Regions from separate parts of the Pseudoduganella rhizocola genome, predicted to be linked through region 1. Evidence: predicted binding sites of a transcription regulator. Region 1 holds the regulator's gene; each other region holds the start of a gene.
The links. Region 1 encodes FNR, which switches genes on or off when oxygen is low (the NO sensors DNR and NnrR bind a similar motif). Its sites were predicted from a motif close to TTGATNNNNATCAA; they were not measured.
Positions count from the first base shown of each region.

Region 2: ACJRPG_RS09705 (universal stress protein) is a predicted target of FNR. The motif match lies at 1,423-1,436, and genes of this name have one in related genera.
Region 3: ACJRPG_RS23365 (OmpW/AlkL family protein) is a predicted target of FNR. The motif match lies at 1,305-1,318, and genes of this name have one in related genera.
Region 4: ACJRPG_RS08670 (XrtA system polysaccharide chain length determinant) is a predicted target of FNR. The motif match lies at 1,367-1,380, and genes of this name have one in related genera.

Region 1 is NZ_JBJQIK030000004.1:390,385-393,722, forward strand. Features, by position in the region: gene ACJRPG_RS12150 (MarR family winged helix-turn-helix transcriptional regulator) at 1-141, opposite strand, end outside; gene ACJRPG_RS12155 (EAL domain-containing protein) at 188-964, opposite strand; gene fnr (fumarate/nitrate reduction transcriptional regulator Fnr) at 1,061-1,816, shown strand; gene ACJRPG_RS12165 (FixH family protein) at 1,813-2,316, opposite strand; gene ccoG (cytochrome c oxidase accessory protein CcoG) at 2,326-3,338, opposite strand, start outside.
Region 2 is NZ_JBJQIK030000003.1:538,863-542,200, reverse strand. Features, by position in the region: gene ACJRPG_RS09710 (universal stress protein) at 1-506, opposite strand, end outside; gene ACJRPG_RS09705 (universal stress protein) at 517-1,353, opposite strand; gene ACJRPG_RS09700 (2-hydroxyacid dehydrogenase) at 1,494-2,501, shown strand; gene ACJRPG_RS09695 (putative bifunctional diguanylate cyclase/phosphodiesterase) at 2,651-3,338, shown strand, end outside.
Region 3 is NZ_JBJQIK030000015.1:43,773-47,110, reverse strand. Features, by position in the region: gene ACJRPG_RS23375 (xanthine dehydrogenase family protein molybdopterin-binding subunit) at 1-721, opposite strand, end outside; gene ACJRPG_RS23370 ((2Fe-2S)-binding protein) at 718-1,218, opposite strand; gene ACJRPG_RS23365 (OmpW/AlkL family protein) at 1,384-1,995, shown strand; gene ACJRPG_RS23360 (alpha/beta hydrolase) at 2,158-3,012, shown strand; gene ACJRPG_RS23355 (DUF2244 domain-containing protein) at 3,013-3,338, opposite strand, start outside.
Region 4 is NZ_JBJQIK030000003.1:313,096-316,433, reverse strand. Features, by position in the region: gene ACJRPG_RS08680 (N-acyl amino acid synthase FeeM domain-containing protein) at 1-152, opposite strand, end outside; gene ACJRPG_RS08675 (EDSAP-1 family PEP-CTERM protein) at 366-1,307, shown strand; gene ACJRPG_RS08670 (XrtA system polysaccharide chain length determinant) at 1,465-2,991, shown strand; gene ACJRPG_RS08665 (XrtA-associated tyrosine autokinase) at 2,993-3,338, shown strand, end outside.

The sequences.
Region 1 (3,338 bases):
CACCACCATCACCAGGTATTGCGGATAGGTGAGGTTCAGCGCGCTGAGCAGCGGCTTGTACAGCTGCGTCATCTTCAGCGATGTGGAATACAGTTTGAAGCAGAGATGCTGGTCGAGCGAAGGCGGTTGTGGTTTCGGCATGGCGATAGCCTAACAAATTTCGCGACAGGCAGCCAAATCGGCTTGCTTAGCCGTAGGCGGCGTCGGGAATCGTCGACAGGGCGCGGAAAGCCGGTTTGCCGAACAGGTAGCCCTGCATCAGGCTGATGCCTGCGGCGCGCAGGAAATCGCGCTCGGCAGCAGTTTCGATGCCTTCCGCCAGCACGCGGATGCCCAGCTCGCGGCTGATGGCCATCACGCCGTGCACGATGGCCTGCTTCGGCTTATTGCTGTCGATATCGCGCACCAGGGCCATGTCCAGCTTCAGCACATCGGGCTGGTATTCGGCCAGCAGGTTGAGCCCCGCGTAGCCTGCGCCGAAATCATCGATCGCGGTGCGGAAGCCGAAGCGGTGGTATTCGCGGAAAATATTCACGAGGTGGGCGCGGTCGGCCACCTCCTCGCCTTCCGTCACCTCGAAAATGATGTTCTCCAGCGGGAATCCGAACTCGCGCGCGGCCTCGAACGTGCCCTGGATGCAGGCGGCCGGCTGGTAGACCGCGTTCGGCAGGAAATTGATCGACAGGCTTTCCCGCATCCCCAGTTCGGCCGCGCCCTTGATCGCTTCGCGCCGGCAAGCCTGGTCGAACTGATAGCGGTTGCGGTCATCCACCTGCGACAGCACCGACCATGCCGATTCGCCATCGCGGCCGCGCACCAGCGCTTCATAGGCGTAGATGGAACGCGTGTCGCAATCCACGATAGGCTGATAGGCAAATGCAAACTTGAACGGCAGCGGTTCAGCCGTGCGGCATTTGCCGCAGCTGCGATGCTCGGCGGGCACCTCGGGCTGAATCGGGATCATTTTGTGTCTTTTTGGAAAATGAAGTCACAGTGTAACGTTTTGCAATGTTGCGCGCGCGGTTTGTTCAATCGTGCGCTTTGCCGGTACACTGGAGCCATGAACGAGCTCCCATCCCTTACCCTGCCCGGCGCCACCATCGAGATTCTGAAGGCGCGCTGCTCCACCTGCAGCATGCACCAGCTTTGTCTGCCGATGGGGCTGGACATGGGCGATATCGATAAGCTGGACCGCATCATCGGCCGCCGCCGCAAGATCGAAAAAGGCAGCTCCTTGTTCCGTGTGGGAGATCCTTTCGGCAGCCTGTACGCGATCCGTCTCGGCCATTTCAAGACCTACCAGATCAATGCCAACGGCGAGGAACAGGTGACCGGCTTCCAGATGGGAGGCGAGCTGCTGGGCATGGACGCGATCAGCACCGACCGCCACTATTGCAGTGCCGAGGCGCTGGAAGACAGCGAAGTGTGCGAGATTCCCTTCTCCAGCCTGGAGCAGCTGCTGGTCGATATGCCCACCCTGCTGCGCCACTTCCACCGCATGATGAGCCAGGAGATCACGCGCGAGCAGAGCGTAATGCTGCTGCTGGGGAATATGCAGGCCACGCAGCGTTTCGCGGCCTTCCTGGTCAACCTCGCCTCGCGCTATGAAGCGCGCGGCTATTCCAGCACGGCCTTCCAGCTGCGCATGTCGCGCGAGGACATCGGCAATTACCTCGGCCTGACCATCGAGAGCATCAGCCGGCTGCTGAACAAGTTCAAGAAGCTGGGCCTGATCGCGGTGAACAACCGCGAACTTCAGGTGCTGGACCTGCCGCGCCTCAAGGCCATTACCGCCGGCACCGAAGTCTGCGCTTAACGCGCGTCCGCTGCCAGCACCAGCTCGCGCTGCGCGGGCCAGTGCCAGTTGCCCTCCAGCCGCCAGCTGCGCTGGCCGCCTTCCGCCAGCACCACCCAGCGGCTGCGTTCCAGCAGCGGCAGCGGTGCGATGAAGTTTCCTTCCGCATCCGGCCGCACGGTGAGCCGCACGTCGCGCGCGGGCTGGGTGGCGTGCGCCAGGTGCAGTTCCACGTCCCCGGGCGGCAGCGCCGTACGGGTTCTGATACGGCCCGCCAGCGCGCCTTGCGCCGCGTTATAGCGCAGTTCCAGCGACAGGCCGAGGGCCGAAGCCACGCGGTCGCGGCGCAAGTCCTGGTTGATGGCCTTGCCGCGCTTGTAATAGTCGCCGACCACCAGCGCATCCTGCTGCGCGAAAGCGATATAGCTGGTGTAGGCGCAGGCCGCGAGCACGATGGCCGGCCCGGCCATCAGCAGCCAGGGCCAGCGATGGGTATACCAGGGGGCGGACGGCTTGTTCATCTCTTCTCCTTAGCGCGGCACAATGAAGACCGCCTCTTCGCGTACGGAAATCGACGGGTCGTCGAGCGCCTGCAGCGACACTTCAATCTTGTTCGAGCCTTTCTTCGCCGCGCCGTAGGCGGTGCGCAGGCGCACGGGCACGGCGCGCGTCTCGGTCGGGCCAACCGTCACTTCCAGGTCCGACACCACCACCAGCGTCGGCAGCCCGCTTACGCTGATGCGGTAGCTGTGCTGCCGTTCAGTGGTGTTCATGATCTGCAGCCGGTAAACATTCTCGATATCGCCATCCTCCACTTCACGGCCCATGGAGCCGCGGTCGCGGATCACGTCCATCTTGAGTGGCGTGCGCAGCCACAGCGAGGCCAGGAAGGCCAGCGCCACGGCGCACAGCAGGCCGCTATATGCCAGCACGCGCGGACGCATGGCGCGGCGCCGGATCTGCTCAACGCTCAGGCCCTCGGCCATGGCGCGGTCGGTGCTGTAGCGGATCAGGCCGCGCGGCTGCGCAATCTTGTCCATCACGCTGTTGCAGGCATCCACGCAGGCGGCGCAGCCTATGCATTCATACTGCAGTCCCTTGCGGATATCGATGCCGGTCGGGCAGACCTGCACGCACATCGAGCAGTCGATGCAGCCGCCTGCCGAACGCGGGCTGCGCGGCTCGCCGCGTTTCGCATCGTAGGTGATGATCAGCGAATCGCGGTCGAACATCGAACTCTGGAAGCGCGCATACGGGCACATGTACTTGCACACCTGTTCGCGCAGCCAGCCCGCGTTGCCGTAGGTGGCGAAGCTGTAGAACAGCACCCAGAACCATTCCCAGGGGCCGAAGGTCAGCGTGCGCACCTCGTTCGCCAGCACATCGATGGGCGTGAAGTAGCCGACGAAGGTGAAGCCGGTCCACAGCGCCACGGCGCCCCACGCCAGGTGCTTGCCGCCCTTGCGTGCGAACTTCTTCAACGATGGCGGCTGCCTGTCCAGCGCGATGCGTGCACTGCGGCGGCCTTCGAACTGGCGTTCTA
Region 2 (3,338 bases), on a different contig from region 1:
CGGGTCGCTTCCTGGCTGGCGTCCCACGCCAGCAGGGCGTGGCCTCCCAGCTGGTCCGGGCAGCCCGCGTAAGGCGTGACGAGCACTGGCCGCGGCGCGTTCATCAGCACATATTCGGGCAGGTCGTAGCGCGAACCGGGCACCGCAAGACTGCGGTCGGTCTGGCCCACGATGACGATATCGCTGTAGCGTGCGCGCAGCGCCATGCCGCCGTCCAGATCGTCGTTCGCCAGGCACTGCTCGAATGAGGCGACGCCCTCGGCGCGCGCAATGCCGTCGAAATGCTCCAGTGCCGCCCGCGCTTCGCGGTGCATCTCCGCATATTGCTCCGCAATGGCCGGACCGCCCAGCGCTATGCTTTCCGGCAGAACGAAGCGCGAGACGCCGGTGAGGGCGATGCCAACCAGATGCGCGTCCTGCGCATTGGCGAGGCGGGCGGCCAGCCGTATGCGCGCTTCCGCGGCGGGCGTCCGGTCGGCATGGACCAGGATGGTCTTGTAGCTCATGACAGTCCTTTCAATGGGCAAACAGCACGGGAATCTGGGCGTGGGACAGCAGCGAATACGTCACGCCGCCCAGCAGCCATTCGCGGTAGCGGCTATGGCCGTAGCAGCCCGCCACGATCAGGCCAGCTTCCGTGTCGCGGGCCAGCCCGAGCAGCGCCTGGCCGATGGGAGCTTCGGTACGCTGGCTGAATACTTCGACCCGTATGCCGTGGCGCGCCAGGTAAAGCGCCATATCGGCGCCGGGCTGTTCGCCATGCAGGCCGCTCGTGGTATCCGGATTGAACAGCGCGAGCAGCACGCTGGAGGCGCGCTGCAGGATGGGCAGGGCCGCCGTCAGTGCGCGTGTCGCTTCCATGCTGCCGTCCCAGCCCACGATCACGGTGCCGCCCACCGGCTGGCCGTCGTAGGTGTCCGGCACCACGAGCACCGGGCGCGGGCTGTTCAGGGCAACGTATTCGGGCAGCATGGTCACGAGGCGGGCGCGCTCGCCGGCGGCGGGCAACTGGCTCGTGATCACCAGGTCGGCATAGCGCGCCTGCAGGATGAGCGCGTTCTCCGGGCTGTCCTCCGTCAGCCGCGCTTCGATCTGCCCGGCGCCAAGCCGGCGCGCTTGCGCCAGGCCGCGCTCCAGCCGCTGCCGCGCCGCTTCGCGCAGCTCGTCGTAACGCACCAGCGGCAAGGGACCGGTAAGGGCGCCGTCCATGTAGTTGTAGTCGCGCGGCGCCAAACCGGTGGCGGCGCTGGCGACCAGGCGCGCATCCCATTCCTCCGCCAGTACCGCCGCGGCGTGCAGGCGGCTGTGCTGGGATGGGCTGTCGTCGATATGCACCACGATGGTCTTGATCATAAAGCCTCCTCAATGTGGAACTTCCACGGTTACTTTAGTAGTCTGTTTGCGCTGCGTCATCAGCACTTTTTGATGCAGATCAAAATCCCTGAAAAAATATTCTTGCGCCACTCCGGGCGCACATCCCCTACAATCGCCGCATGAAACTCGCCATGTTCAGCGCACAGCCTTACGACCGCCGTTCGTTCTCGGAGGCCCTCGCGGCTTCCGGCATGCAGGTGGACCTGGTGTGCCACGAAGCCCGCCTCGTGCCCGAAACGGCGGTGCTGGCCGATGGCGCGGACGCCGTCTGCGTGTTCGTCAACGACAGGCTGGATGCGCCAACGCTGGATGTGCTGGCGGCACAGGGCGTGCGTGCGGTACTGCTGCGCTGCGCGGGCTACAACCAGCTGGACGCGGCGGCTGCGGCGAAGCACGGCCTTTTCGTGGCGCGCGTGCCTGCGTACTCTCCGGAGGCCGTGGCGGAACACGCGCTGGCGATGATCCTGACGCTGAACCGGCACACGCATCGTGCCTATGCGCGGGTAAGGGAAGGGAACTTCTCGCTGGAAGGCCTGCTGGGCAGCACGCTGCACGGGAAGACGGCCGGCATTGTCGGCACCGGCAAGATCGGGCTGGCCACGGCGCGCATCCTGCGCGGTTTCGGCTGCCGCGTGATCGCTTACGATCCCATGCCGTCCGCCGCGTTCGCGGCACTGGGCGAAGCGGTGGCGCTGCCGAAACTGCTGGCAGAATCGGACATCGTGAGCCTGCATTGCCCGCTCACCGACGCCACCTGGCATATGCTGGATGCGCAGGCGCTGGCGCAGATGAAGCCGGGCGCCATGCTGGTGAACACCTCGCGCGGAGGCCTGGTGGACACGCCGGCCGTCATTGCGGCCCTCAAGAGCCGGCACCTGGGCGCGCTTGCCATCGACGTTTATGAGCAGGAAAGCGAATTCTTCTTCCATGACCATTCTTCCGAGATTATTGAGGACGACGTGCTGCAGCGCCTGATGACTTTCCCGAATGTGCTGGTCACTGGCCACCAGGGTTTCTTCACGCAGGAAGCGCTGCGCGAGATCGCCGATACCACCCTGTTCAACCTGGAATGCTGGCGCAGCGCCGCTTCCTGCCCCAATGCCATAGAACTGCCGCCCGCCCGATAGCGGCCCGCTATCGGCCCGATTGGTAATCTGCCAGAGCGGGCGGCCATAGTTCAGGTAGAATGATTCCGTAGCGCCCCATCCCGCGCTGCCGCCCATCTCCTGATGCCCAATCTTTGCATCGAGACATCAATGCAACATCAGGAAACCTTATGGCCGATACCTGCGAAGCCGCGCGCATCGACGCGCTGCGCAAACTGAATCTCCTCGATACGCCACCAAGCGAAGCCTTCGACCGCATCACCCGCATGGCGGCGCGCCTGTTCAATCTGCCGATTGCCGCCGTCTCGCTGACGGACACCGACCGCCAGTGGTTCAAATCCCGCGTGGGAATAGACCATTGGTCGATTCCGCGCATGCAGGCGCCGTGCGCCACCGTTGCAGGCAGTGCGCGCTTGCTGGTGCTGCCAGATCTCCAGGCCGATCCCGACTTCAGCGGCAGCCCGCTGGCGGCAAGCGGCGTGCGCTTCTATGCGGGCGCTCCGCTGACCACCCGCGACGGCCACTGCCTCGGCGCCATGTGCGTACTGGGCACCGAGCCGCGCCAGATCACGCCTGAAGAAGAGGCAGGGCTGGCCGATATGGCGGCAATGGTGATGGCGCAGATCGAGCTGCGGCACGCGGTGGGACGGCGCGATCCTGTCAGCGGCCTGCCGAACCGCACGCAGTTCTTTGAAGATCTGGCCGATATGGCCCACGAATTCGCAGCCGGCGAGCGCCGCTGCGCAGTGCTGGTCAACCTCGCCAGCGCGGAGCAGCTGGGCAATGCCGCGCGCGTGATGGGGGCTTCCTACCTTGACGGCATGGTGGGCGAAGCGGTGCGTGCCCTGCAGGCCTGCC
Region 3 (3,338 bases), on a different contig from region 1:
TCTTGACCTTGCCGCCGAAGACCGGGCAGTCCTTGATGGCAGCGTTCAGCATGCCCGGCATTGTGAGGTCCATGCCGTAGATCTGCTTGCCCGTGGTCTTGTCGACGGTATCGAGGCGGGCCAGGCGCTTGCCGGCGATCTTCCAGTCCTTTGGATCTTTCAGCTTGATGTCGGCAGCCGCCGGCGCCTGCAGCTTGCCGGCGGCATCCGCGACCTGGCCGTAGCTCAGTTTGCGGCCGCTCGGCGTGTGCGTGATGACGCTGGCCGCGGCGATGCACTCCGTGGCTGGCACGTTCCACTGCGCGGCGGCGGCCTGCACCAGCATCGTACGCGCCGCAGCGCCGCCCTTGCGCACGTACTCGTGCGATTCGCGCACACCGCGGCTGCCGCCAGTGGAGAAGCTGCCCCACACGCGGTTGCGGGCCAGGTTGGCGCCCGGGGTTGGATATTCGGTTGTTACCTTGCTCCAGTCGGCATCCAGTTCTTCCGCCACCAGCTGGGCGAGCCCGGTCAGCGTGCCCTGGCCCATTTCGGAACGGGCGATGCGGATGATGATGGTGTCGTCCGGCTTGACCACTACCCAGGCATTGATCTCCGGCGCCTGCGCACCCTGCGCCATGGCGTCGAAAGGAATGTGGAAGCCGAACATCAGGCCGGCCGCAGCAGCGGTGGAGCGGCCGAGGAAGGAACGGCGCGATGGGGATGCGGGAACGGCGCTCATGCTTTGCTCCCTTCCACATGCTCGATTGCCAGGCCGGCCGTTTTCGGGTCGCCGCCGCGCGCCACCACATGGATCGCCTTGCGCACGCGGTTATAGGTGCCGCAGCGGCAGATGTTGGTCATCGCCGCATCGATATCGGCATCCGTCGGTTTCGGTTTTTCCTTGAGCAGGGCGGTGGCCGCCATGATCATGCCGGACTGGCAGAAGCCGCACTGCGGCACGTCCAGCGCGGCCCAGGCCTTCTGCACGGGATGCGAGCCGTCCGGCGACAGGCCTTCGATGGTGACGATCTTCTGTTCGGCAGTCACGGTGGAGACAGGGCGCACGCAGCTGCGGGTCGGTTCACCGTCGATATGCACGGTGCAGGCGCCGCATTGCGCAATGCCGCAACCGTATTTGGTGCCGGTAAGCCCCAGCTGTTCCCGGAGCACCCATAGGAGCGGCGTGTCTTCCTCCGCCTCGAAATCACGTACCTGTCCATTGACGTTCAACTTCATGCCTGTCTCCTGAGAGTGGATTTTCCGGGGGTCGAGCGGGGCTATATTACTCCGCTTTTTTAAAGTATGTGTTCATCTCGGCAATTTTGACTTAGATCAAAGTTTTTATTGTGCCTGATCAATAAACTTCTCTCTGCAAACTGATCAAAAGAGAGAGGATTCATCATGAAACGCGCAGTACTTGCAGTCATCGCCACCACCGCCGCCCTGATGGGCGCCAATGCATTCGCCGAGTCCACGCCATGGCTGGTGCGGGCCCGCGCCGTGCACATCGACCCGGCCGACAAGTCCGATCCGGTGGGCGGCACTGGCGCGGCGGACCGCATCGCCGTCAGCAGCAAAACCATTCCGGAAGTCGATATCAGCTACTTCTTCACGCCGCATGTCGCGGCCGAGCTGGTGCTGACCTATCCGCAAAAGCACGACGTTTACCTGGACGGTAAAACCATCGGCACCTTCAAGCACCTGCCGCCAACCCTGCTTGCGCAATATCACTTCACGCCGGCCGAACAGTTCAGCCCTTACGTTGGCCTTGGCCTGAACTGGACCACCTTCTCGAAGAACAAGCTGCTCGGCGGCCAGGGCAGCCTGGAACACGACAGCTTCGGCCTGGCGGTGCAGGCGGGCTTCGATGTAAAGCTTGACAAGAACTGGTCCCTCAACGTGGATGTGAAGAAGGTGCAGCTGCGCAGCGACGTGCTGATCGGCGGCGCCAAAGCCAGCCGCGTGAAGGTCGATCCCGTGCTGTTTGGCGTGGGCGTCGGCTACCGCTTCTGAAAACCTTTTATAACGACTTTTTTCTCCAGCCTTTGCCTGCTTCCGGTTCGCGCCGGCGGCAGGTTTTTTTGCGTTCCAGTGCCGCAGGAATGCAGTCTGTCGCATGCTGCAAGCCTGTTTAAGAAAGCCTTGCTATGCTGAGTCCAACGATGGGAGAACATCTTGGAACGACGCACCGTACTTGCTTTGATTGCCAGCCTTGCATTACATGCCAGCGCGCGGGCGACGACGGTTAAACCGGTCGCCAGCGGCCAGCTGCGCACGGAGTGGATGGAAAACATGCGGCGCTATAACGGCGTTGTGTACTACCCGCTGAGCGGGCCGGCGGACCGCTACCCCTTCCTCGTTTTCGCACCCGGCATGGGCAAGGTGGCGGGCGACTACGATGCCTTGCTGGAGGCCGTGGCCAGCCAGGGCTTCGTAGTCGCCGCGATCCGCGCCTCGGCGCCGGCGCGCAGCGCCGGCAGCAGCGACTACCTGGCAATGATGCAGGAGATTTTCGCCATGGCCGGGCGCATGGAGAAGATGAACCGCGAACGCAACAATCCCCTGGCCGGCCGCATCAACACCCGCGGCTACGGGGTGTTCGGCCATTCGCTGGGCGGCGCCGCGGCCGTGATGGCGGCGGGCGGCGATGCGTCCATCCGCGCCGTGATCAACCTGGACGGCGACCTGGTGGGCGAAGCGCAGCAGGTGCGTCCGCGCCAGCCGCTGGCCTACCTGGTGAGCGAAACGCCATCGGCCACCGGCTGGCTGGAACGCTGGGGCGCCAGCAAGTCCGAGCGGCGCCGTGAAGCGGTGTGGAAGGATACCTGCGGGCGCTCCGCGGCGCCCTTCCGGGCCCGCATGGGCGGCATGCAGCACGGCGATTTCGCGGGCGGCGGGGAACGCAGCATTGCCATGAGCGCGGCGCTGGTGGGCGCCTTCTTTGCGGCGCACCTGTCCGAGGGCGCGGCCTCGAACGACGCACTCGCGTCCACCTTGCGCAGCTATCCCGAAATCGTCACGCTGCCTTAGTCAGCGGCCCGCCAGCTGCGCGCCCAGCTCGCGCGCGAACTGGCGGCGCCTGGCTTCCGGCAGCCAGGCGCCAACCTCCACCTTCACGCCCCGCGCTTCCAGCGTGATCAGGCCGGGATTCGGGCCAGGGGCCTGCATGCGGGTCCAGTACAGATCCAGGCGCGTGGCGTTCACCTTGCCGCCGATGGCTTGCTCGACGAGCAGGCTGCCGTTTTCCAGCACGATGTGCTCATGGTCGGCCGCATGGCGGCAGTAGATCAGGAAAGCGGCCGAGACGGCCCCCATTTCCAGCGCGGAGAACAGCAGCACGGACCAGGCGCCGTGCC
Region 4 (3,338 bases), on a different contig from region 1:
CGCCGGCCTTCGGTGCTGGCCATCCGGATATGGAAGACCTGCGTATCGATCGGGTGGGTGCTGGTTGCGCCTTCTGGGGCTTCGCGAATGACCAGGTCCCGCAGACTGCCGGCTGCTTCAAAGGAAATGATGGTGTCGTCGAATGGCTGCACGTTGGCTCCTTGCTTTGAGTGAGGGGTACAGGTTCGACCGCTATGGCTGAGTGGAAGTTCCGCAAATGTCGGCGTTTTTGTCATTTCTCAGCACGCCAGCGCCGTCTTCTTTCCAAGCTATTGATTCCATTGATCTTATTTTTCTGGCACGGATGCTGCTGAGAGAAGGCATCGGCGCCAGTCGGTGACCGAAACCCCATTAAGGAGTGAGCCATGAACCTGATTAAAAAGAGCCTGCTGGTCACGGCGGCTGCAGCGGCCCTGGGGCTGGCAGCCATCGGCAGCGCCCAGGCCTCGACCTTCGCCTCCGCGATTCTGGACATCAACAACTTCCGCCTGCTGCATTCGAACGGCACCGCCTTCAGCAATGCCGATTTCTCGACGCTGACCGGCACCAACGATGCGCATGCCACGGCCTCGCTGAACGGTGTGTTCGCCAACGGCGCCGCCTCGCTCGGCATCCTGAGCGGCAGCACCCCGGATGTGGCGCACCAGTGCGTAGGCGCGCCCTGCCCTCCGCTGGCCGAAAACAACTTCACGCCGTTCGCCAGCCCGCCACCTGTGCCGGGCAACCTGGGTTACGCGGACCAGAATCTGACGGGCTCGTCCATTTCGATCAACGGCGGCCCGGCAGGCGCCCATGCCACCACGCGCGCCGATGCCTCGACGGCGATGAACTCGGTGGCCTCGGGTAACTCCGACGTCGGCACCTCGACCACCTTCCAGTTCGCGCTGGGCGTGTCCGACACCATGACGATCGCCTTCGATGCGACCCCGTTCGCCCAGGCCTTCGTGTCGGCCGACGCCGGCGCCACCTCGAATGCGAATGCCCGCATGTCCTGGAGCATCAATATCCTGGACCTGAGTACCGGCCTGTCGGTCTTCAGCTTTGCACCGAATGAACTGAACGGCCAGAGCATCGTCAGCCGCACCGACGGCCTGCCGGGCACCTCGACCTACAACGCCGCGCTGACCACCTTCGCCTTCTCGGAGATCACCCCGCTGCTGGCCGCCGGCACCACCTACCAGATCACGATCCAGCACAACACGCTGGCCAATGCCCTGCAACAGGAGGTGCCGGAACCGGGCACCCTGGCCATCGTTGCCGCCGGCCTGCTGAGCATGTCCCTGCTGAGCCGCCGCCGTAAGAGCTGAAGGTTTCCGCTGTCGTCACTTGCGGCGTGCCGTCCCCTGCGTGGCGGTACGCCGTTTTTTTGATGTGGCACAAACGCCGGGCGGGTAGCGATGGAACCAAACGGACCGATCCATATAATCGCCTAAGGGTCGCCGTTCCTTACCAGGGAGGCTGGATATGGAAGACATCGTCAAGCAGGTACTCTCCAGCCTGCAGGGAATCTGGCAATACCGCTGGTATGCGGTGGTGGTGATGTGGCTGGTCGCAACGCTGGGCTGGACCAAGGTGATGCTGCTGCCGGACGACTACCAGACCACGGCCCGCGTCTTCGTCGACACGCAGAGCATTCTGAAGCCGCTGCTGGCGGGCATGACCACCGTGCCGAACCTGGAACAGCAGGTGGCCATCATGAGCCGCACCCTGCTCAGCCGCCCCAATATCGAACGCGTGATGCGCATGGTGGACATGGATGTGGCCGCCACGACGCCGCGCGAACACGAGCAGGCGCTGGAAACGCTGATGTCGAAAATCCGCATCGGCGGCACCGCCAACTACGACATCTACACCATCAGCTATAACCACAGCGACCCGGCCATGGTGCGCGATGTGGTGCAGTCGCTGCTGACCATCTTCGTGGAAGGCAGTTTCAAGGGCAAGCGGGGCGATTCAGAAAAGGCCGTGCAGTTCATCGACGAACAGATCAAGATCTACGAGGACAAGCTGCTGGCGGCCGAGAACTCGGTGAAGGAGTTCAAGCTGAAGAACAGTTTCCTGCTGCCGCGCCAGGGCATCGATTATGGCGCACAGGTGCTGATGTCGAATGATGCGCTGAACAATGCCCGCCTCGAACTGCGTGAACTGGAGCAGGCGCGCGCCGCCATCCAGTCCCAGATCAGCGGCGACGAGCCGATTCTGGGCGCCGAACTGGCGCCGGCCCTGCCGGATAATCCGGAACTGGACGGACGCATTTCGGTACTGAACAAGAACCTGGACGCGCTGCTGCTGCAATATACCGAGCAGCATCCCGATATCGTGTCCACCCGGCGCCTGATCGCCATCCTGGAAGAACGGAAAAAACAGGAGGCCAGCCAGCGCACGGCGAGCAGCGACCCCGGCAAGAACTACAGCCCGATGCTGCAGCAGCTGAAAGTGGCGCTGGCCGAGGCTGAGGCGCGGGTGGCATCGGCCCGGGCGCGGGTCAGCGAACTGGGCATGCGGCACCAGCACCTGCTGGCCCAGAGCCAGGCCGTGCCGGAGGTGGAATCGCAGCTGTCGCAGCTGAACCGCGACTACGAGATCAACAAGGAAAACTACGAAAAGCTGATCAGCAAGCGCGAGGCGGCCAAGCTGTCCGGCGACCTGAGCTCGACCACGGAAATGATGAGCTTCAAGATCATCGATCCGCCCACGGTGCCGCTGCGGCCGGTCGGCCCCAACCGTCCCCTGCTGTTCAGCCTGGTGCTTGCAGTGGCGCTGGCGGCCGGCGCCGCCACGGCGCTGCTGATCAGCCAGGTGCGCCCGACCTACCGCAATCCGGCCGAGCTGCGCGACGCCACCGGCCTGCGCGTGCTGGGCGGGGTGTCGATGAACTGGACCGCGCCGCAGAAGGTGCGGCGCCTGCGGGGCCGCATCGGCTTCAGTGCCGGGGTGGCGGGGCTGCTGATGTCCTACGGCGGCGTGATGGCTTTTACCATGATGCGGTGAAATGATGATGCCCTTTGACGACCTTCCCCCGCACAGTGAACCGGTGCTGCTCGGGCCCGATCCGCAGTTTGGCGAAATCAACCTGGCCCAGTTGCAGCAGCTGGGCATGGTCACGCACATGGGCGGACGCACCGGCGTGGCCGAGGACTTCCGCCTCATCAAGCGGCCCCTGCTGCGTGCCGCGCGCGGCCAGGACGGTCCTGCCATCCGGCACGGCAATCTGATCGTCGTCACCAGCTCCCTGCCCGGTGAAGGCAAGACCTACTGCGCGATCAACCTCGCGATGAGCATGGCGATGGAACGCGACACCACGGTGCTGCTGGTGGATGCGGACGTGGCCCGGCCCT